Regions from separate parts of the Pseudoalteromonas sp. 31A1 genome, predicted to be linked through region 1. Evidence: predicted binding sites of a transcription regulator. Region 1 holds the regulator's gene; each other region holds the start of a gene.

Region 1 (2,208 bases):
ACGTGCGCTGGCAGCAGATCCTAAATTTATATTACTGGATGAACCATTTGCAGGTGTTGACCCGATTTCGGTATTAGACATAAAGAAAATAATAGAACATCTTAAAAATCGTGGGATTGGTGTATTAATTACCGATCATAACGTAAGAGAAACCCTTGATGTTTGTGAAAAAGCCTACATTGTTTCTCATGGGGAGCTGATTGCATCAGGTACTCCAGAACACGTATTAAATGATAAAACAGTACGCGATGTTTACTTAGGCGAGCAATTTAGGCTGTAACATTTACGCCATGTCTTTAAGCATCTGCTAGTATTAATTATAACAACATAAAAGGATTGTTAGAGATACATGAGGCAATCACTACAGCTGCGCATGGGCCAGCAACTTACAATGACTCCACAGCTGCAACAAGCTATTCGTTTGTTGCAACTCAGTACATTGGATCTCCAGCAAGAAATACAAGAAGCTCTCGACAGCAACCCGCTATTAGAGGTTGAAGAAGCAGACTATTCAGAAGACGCTGCAGGTAAAAACGAGCAAAAAGCAGATACAGATGACATAACTGTTAGCGCATCTGCCGATGATGCTCCAAGCGAATACGAACAAGATAGTGGTGAAGCACTTGCAAAAGACACGCTAAGTGACGACATGGCTATGGATGTTAGTTGGGATGAGTACATGAGTGCCGCCCCAGCAGCATCATCGGGTCCGATGCCTGAAGACGAATCAATATACCAAGGCGCCTCTACTGAAACGCTCCATGAGTATTTAATGTGGCAGTTACAACTAACGCCATTTAGCCCTACAGACGAAGCTATTGCTATTGCTATTGTAGAAGCCGTCGATGATTCAGGTATTTTAACACTAAGCTGCGAAGAGATTTTAGAAAGCTTTAATCAAGAAAACGAAGATGATAACGAAGTCGAACTTGATGAAATTGAAGCTGTATTAAAACGCATCCAACTGTTTGATCCTGTTGGTATTGCCGCACGTAGTTTACAAGAGTGTTTGTGTATTCAGCTTAACCAGTTTGATAAAGAAACACCTTACATTAATGAAACAAAAATGATTTTAACCGAGCATATTGATTTATTAGCTGCTCGTGACTATCGTACATTAATGAAGAAAACTAAGCTCAAAGAAGAAGAGCTTAAAGAAGTAATGACATTAATACATACTCTTAGCCCTAAACCTGCAGATACTATTGTAAGAGAAGAATCTGAGTATGTTATTCCTGATGTGTCAGTTAAAAAAATTAAAGGCCGCTGGGTTGTTGAGTTAAACCCAGACAGCATGCCTAAAATTCGTGTTAATAGCCAATACGCGGCAATGTCTCGCACTGTAAAATCCAGTGGTGACAGCCAGTTTATTCGCTCGCATTTACAAGAAGCTAAATGGTTTATTAAAAGCTTAGAAAGTAGAAACGACACGCTATTAAAAGTAACAAATTGTATTGTTAAGCAACAACAAGGCTTTTTTGAACACGGTCCTGAAGCCATGAAACCAATGGTTTTAAATGATGTTGCTGAAATGGTAGAAATGCACGAATCAACAATTTCGCGCGTAACAACCCAAAAGTATATGCACACACCCCGTGGTATATTTGAGCTTAAATATTTTTTCTCAAGCCATGTAAGCACCGAAAACGGTGGTGAATGTTCATCTACAGCAATCCGTGCGCTTATCCGAAAATTAATCGCAGCAGAAAACTCAGCAAAACCATTGAGTGATAGCAAAATAGCGGATATATTGGCTGAGCAAGGAATTAAAGTAGCGAGACGTACAATCGCAAAATACCGCGAATCTCTGGCTATTCCACCGTCAAATCAGCGTAAAAGTTTGATTTAAGACGCAAAAAAAAGAGGGTAATGCTTATGCAACTAAACTTAACTGGTCGTCACGTAGAATTAACCGATTCACTAAGAGACTATATTAATACCAAATTTGCGAAGCTAGAAAGACACTCTGATCATATTAATAATGTTCATGTCATTCTCGATGTAGAAAAATTAAATCAAAAAGCAGAAGCCACCATACACGTAAGCGGTGCTGAGCTATTTGCCTCTACAGAACATCAAGATATGTATGCCGCCATTGACTCGTTGATCGACAAGCTCGATCGACAAGTAATTAAACACAAAGAGAAGCTTGCTCGACACTAATATGATGAAATTAAGCTCACTTATATGCCAGGACTGCAGCAAAGC
Region 2 (2,208 bases), on a different contig from region 1:
CGCGTGTAATGGGCTGCCTGTATGCAATAAGTGATAATGTTTCCAGTAAAGCACGCGAGTATTTTGGTGCGCGTTCTTGCCACAAGTTATTTAACCAAGGGCTTAAACTACTGCATGCCTGAAACCGATACCCACTACCAACTTCAACTAAGCGAATACCACGAGTTTGAAAATGCTCTTGTATTGTATCTATTGCGTCATTTATTCGTGCCATAGAAATAGCTAAATCTATTAATACGATGTCTTTAAGGTGGCGTTTACTAACAGGCTTATCTGCAACAAAAATAGCTGCTTCAATGATCTCAACTAGTTGTTCATCACTAATTCGCCGACCCGCCATACACACTCTTAACAAATAAAAATACACAGCCATCTATTATGACAGAACAACACCAAACTAGGAAAATATATCTATCAAATAACTAAATTTAAAACACAAAAAAGCCAGTGCCTAGCACTGGCTTTAATCTTACTTACTAAAATGGTAACTATTAGTTACTTTTAAAAGCTTCTAATGCATCATCTTCAGCTACTGCGTTACCGTATTTTTTAATGTAACCCATAAACTCGCTTTTACTGATGCGCTTATCTTGGTTTTTATCCATGTAACCAAAATGATTTGAAATATCATCATCGTTACCTTCAACTACCGAGATATAGCCATTGCTGTCGTTATCTAGACTTGCAAAGCTGCTTTCAATTTTATCGAATTTAGCAATTTCAGCTTTAAATGCCGACTCACTTACTTCAGAATCAGTGGCTACTTTGCCATTATTAAGCTTCATATAAGTGTTAAATTCTTTGCGGCTAATTTCGTTATCCATATTGGTATCAATATTTGAAAAATGGCCCCAAATGCTATCGTCATCAGCTTCAACTTTTGAGATGTAGCCATCGCTATCATTATCTAAACTTGCAAAGTCACTGTCTATTCTTTCAAGACCTTGATTAGATGAACAAGCCGCTAGGCTTAATGATGCTAAAATAGTGGCTGCTAATGTTAACTTTTTCATAAGACGTATCCTTCGTAATTAATTAAATGTCACTTTAACTAATACAAATCCAATGCCAATAATAGTTAACTTATAATAATCAATAACTTAATCTCGATCGGTATATTTATTAAACAGTTTCAATAAGTTAAGCTTGCAAGCTTTGCAAACAACCTTGTAATTTTTGCAAAAAAATACCCGGTAAAAACCAGGCATTTCAAATTTACTTATTATTATAGTTAAGCTAATAATTAGATTGCTGCGTTTTGGTAGCGTTTAACAAACTCAGTAACGTTTTGACCATTACATTTTAATGAGTTTAGGTTACCAATTTTTTGACGAACAGGTGCTAAACCTTGTTTTAAAGCCGTCATACATAATTGAGTTTCTTGTTGAGCGTCTTTTGCAAATACTTCTACTTTCTCAACTGATGCGTTGCTTAATGTCGTTTTTTTAGCAATATCACGAATATCTTCACCATTACATAAAATGCTTTTAGAAAAACGAGATAGGTAAACACCGTGCTGGGCAGCTTCTTTACGAGCAACGCTAAAGCCTTCGTTTGCACTTAGTACACATAACTTAGACTCAATTTTGTTATCTTGGCTAAAGTAAGTATTGCTTTGAGCTGACGCAGTTGCAGATGCTAGTAAAGCAGTGGCTAAAAGTAGTTGAGTTTTCATGAGAGATCCTATTTGAACGAGCTAAACAAGTGAATTTCGCGCATTATATATTCAATAAAGTTAAGTTCAATTGAATTTTTTATTTATTTAAATAATTAATATTGTATTCACAATGTTTAAACTTTACCCACCATTTGATCAACATTTGCGCAGCTATTATCTCAATTCAGTCATGTTATGTGCGCGTATTTACTGATACAATTTAATCTATTAAATAGAACCAATTTTAAGGTAAATTTTATGAAAGTGATTTCTTTCAATATCAATGGTCTGCGTGCTCGTCTTCACCAATTACAAGCAATTATCGACAAACATCAACCAGACGTTATTGGCTTGCAAGAGATTAAAGTTCACGACGAAGCATTCCCATTAGAAGATGTTCAAAAAATGGGATATCACGTCTACTTTCATGGTCAAAAAGCGCATTATGGCGTAGCTATGTTATGCAAAAAAGAGCCTAAATCGGTCTTAAAAGGTTTTGCCACCGATACAGATGAATCGCAAAAACGCATGATAAGCGTCACTGTTGAACA
Region 3 (2,208 bases), on a different contig from region 1:
TGTATAAACATACCATTTTCCCAGATTTTAGCATTTTTCTCCTACCACTACCCATGTTGTGCGATAAAAACAGAATTTTTCATGTTTGATTTTGCTCATCTCTTAAACTCATCATTTCAGCAATAAATTATTTAGTGTAAAATGCCCCGCTTTATTATCTCCAAAATACGAGTAGCGCACATGCAAACCAATATGCCAGATATAGCAGACACTGCACCCGCTTTACAAACAGGTAAATTAGACTGGGTTGGCATGGGCGAAATCGAACTGCCATTTATTTTTGAGTCACGAGACTTATCTCCAGTTACAGTAAATGCCAAAGCTCGTGCATTTGTAAATTTGCATAAAGAAGATGCCAAAGGCATTCATATGTCACGTCTATTTTTAGCACTTGACCTGCTTTCAACTGAGCAGCAAGTCAATCCGCAAACAATAGCGCAAGCACTCGATACCTTTATAACTAGCCACGAAGGGCTGAGCGATAAAGCACAAATTGAATTTAAATTTGAATTACCGCTACGCCGTAAATCACTATTAAGTGGTAAAGCGGGCTGGAAAAGCTACCCAGTTTTACTTACCAGTACAATTGAAAATAACATTATTAGCTACGAGCTAACCGTAGATGTTACCTATTCTTCAACGTGCCCTTGCTCTGCAGCACTTGCACGCCAGCTTATACAAAACGCGTTTAACGAAAAGTTTAACCAAGAAACCTTAAGCCAAAAAGATGTGCACGAATGGCTAGGCACTACTCAAGGCATAGTAGCTACACCTCACTCGCAGCGCTCTATTGCCAACGTAAAAGTAAAGCTTGATAGCAATATTCAAGAATTTGACGTAGTGACTCTAATAAATACCCTCGAAGCTGAACTTAAAACGCCTGTACAAGCGGCAGTAAAACGCGAAGACGAGCAAGAATTTGCCCGTTTAAATGGTCAAAATCTTATGTTTTGTGAAGATGCAGCGCGTAAAATTAAAGCTTTATTAGAAACAGATAATTACAGCGATTACTGGCTGCAAATAAACCATTATGAATCACTCCATGCACACGATGCTGTAGCTATTGCGGTTAAAGGTATTAAAGGTGGATACAAAGCTTAATAGCTACATAGTTTTAGCTTTTATAAACAGTTGGTAATTATTTTATAACTCATACTTTTTAGGCACGTAAATTGCTTTATTTGAGCAGTGTCAATTTGTTGTTATGGAGTTACCGTATGGAATTCGCTTTATTATTAATTCTAGTATTAGTTGTCGGGGCTTCTGTTGTTGCGTCAAAATTTAATGACGATGGCGGAAACCCGTATCCTTTTACCCGCAAGCAAACTGTTTTTACGCAGGTTGAGGGCGCTTTTTTAAATCTTCTCGAGCGTGCTGTAGGCGATCAATATAAAATTGTTAGTCGCGTTAAGCTAATTGACGTTATTGACTGTAAGCAAGGTCTTTCTATTAAATCTAAACGTGCTGCTTTAGCTAAAGCTAAAAATAAGCAACTCGACTTTGTATTAATCGATAAAGAAAAACTAACTATTGTTGCGGCCGTTGACCTAGTTAACAATGCCAATAAAGATGGCCACAAAGCTCAACGCGACTGGTTTGTAAACGGTGCACTAGAGTCTGCGGGCATTCCACATATTCGTATGAAAGTTAAATCGGGCTACCGTCCATCAGAAGTGCGCGATGCAATTATGTTTAAACTTGGTAAGCCTGCAGCAACACAAACGCAGCGTCCTGTTCGTAATCGCTCACACAAGCCAGCGGTACTTTCACCTTCTCAAGCCAAAGCACAAACAACTGCTTTAGCTGAAATTTAAAAACCAAATTAAATACTCTCCTAAAAAGTATTTAAAGCGAGCTTATAAACAAGCTCGCTTTTTTGTTTTTTATTGCTAACTTCACGTATAATCAAGTGATTCAAACTCAGGAATTAAACATTATGAATGTTGGTATTATTGGCGCAATGGAGCCAGAAGTTAAAATTTTACGTGAAGCGATGCAAAACGCACAAATTTTAACTAAAGCAGGTTTCACTTTTTATACTGGTGAATTGGCTGGTAACACAGTAACACTTGTTCAATCTGGTATTGGTAAAGTAGCATCAACAATTGCAACTACCTTACTAATTGACAACTTCAAACCTGATTGCGTAATTAACACAGGCTCTGCCGGTGGATTCGATCCTTCTCTAAGTGTTGGCGACGTAGTAAT

The links. The regulator sigma-54, encoded in region 1, starts transcription at its own class of promoters, with help from an activator protein. The targets are predictions, from matches to a motif close to GTTGGCACGNNNNTNGNNT.
Region 2: GQR52_RS03000 (EF-hand domain-containing protein) is a predicted target of sigma-54. The motif match lies at 1,055-1,073, and genes of this name have one in related genera.
Region 3: GQR52_RS01710 (DUF2726 domain-containing protein) is a predicted target of sigma-54. The motif match lies at 1,160-1,178, and genes of this name have one in related genera.

What each region holds. Positions count from the first base shown of each region.
Region 1 is NZ_WTKY01000003.1:333,329-335,536, forward strand. Features, by position in the region: gene lptB (LPS export ABC transporter ATP-binding protein) at 1-280, shown strand, start outside; gene GQR52_RS05410 (RNA polymerase factor sigma-54) at 350-1,849, shown strand; gene hpf (ribosome hibernation promoting factor) at 1,876-2,163, shown strand; gene ptsN (PTS IIA-like nitrogen regulatory protein PtsN) at 2,168-2,208, shown strand, end outside.
Region 2 is NZ_WTKY01000002.1:113,238-115,445, reverse strand. Features, by position in the region: gene scpB (SMC-Scp complex subunit ScpB) at 1-340, opposite strand, end outside; gene GQR52_RS03000 (EF-hand domain-containing protein) at 492-1,013, opposite strand; gene GQR52_RS02995 (hypothetical protein) at 1,244-1,675, opposite strand; gene xthA (exodeoxyribonuclease III) at 1,916-2,208, shown strand, end outside.
Region 3 is NZ_WTKY01000001.1:359,142-361,349, reverse strand. Features, by position in the region: gene folE2 (GTP cyclohydrolase FolE2) at 181-1,101, shown strand; gene GQR52_RS01710 (DUF2726 domain-containing protein) at 1,218-1,814, shown strand; gene mtnN (5'-methylthioadenosine/S-adenosylhomocysteine nucleosidase) at 1,937-2,208, shown strand, end outside.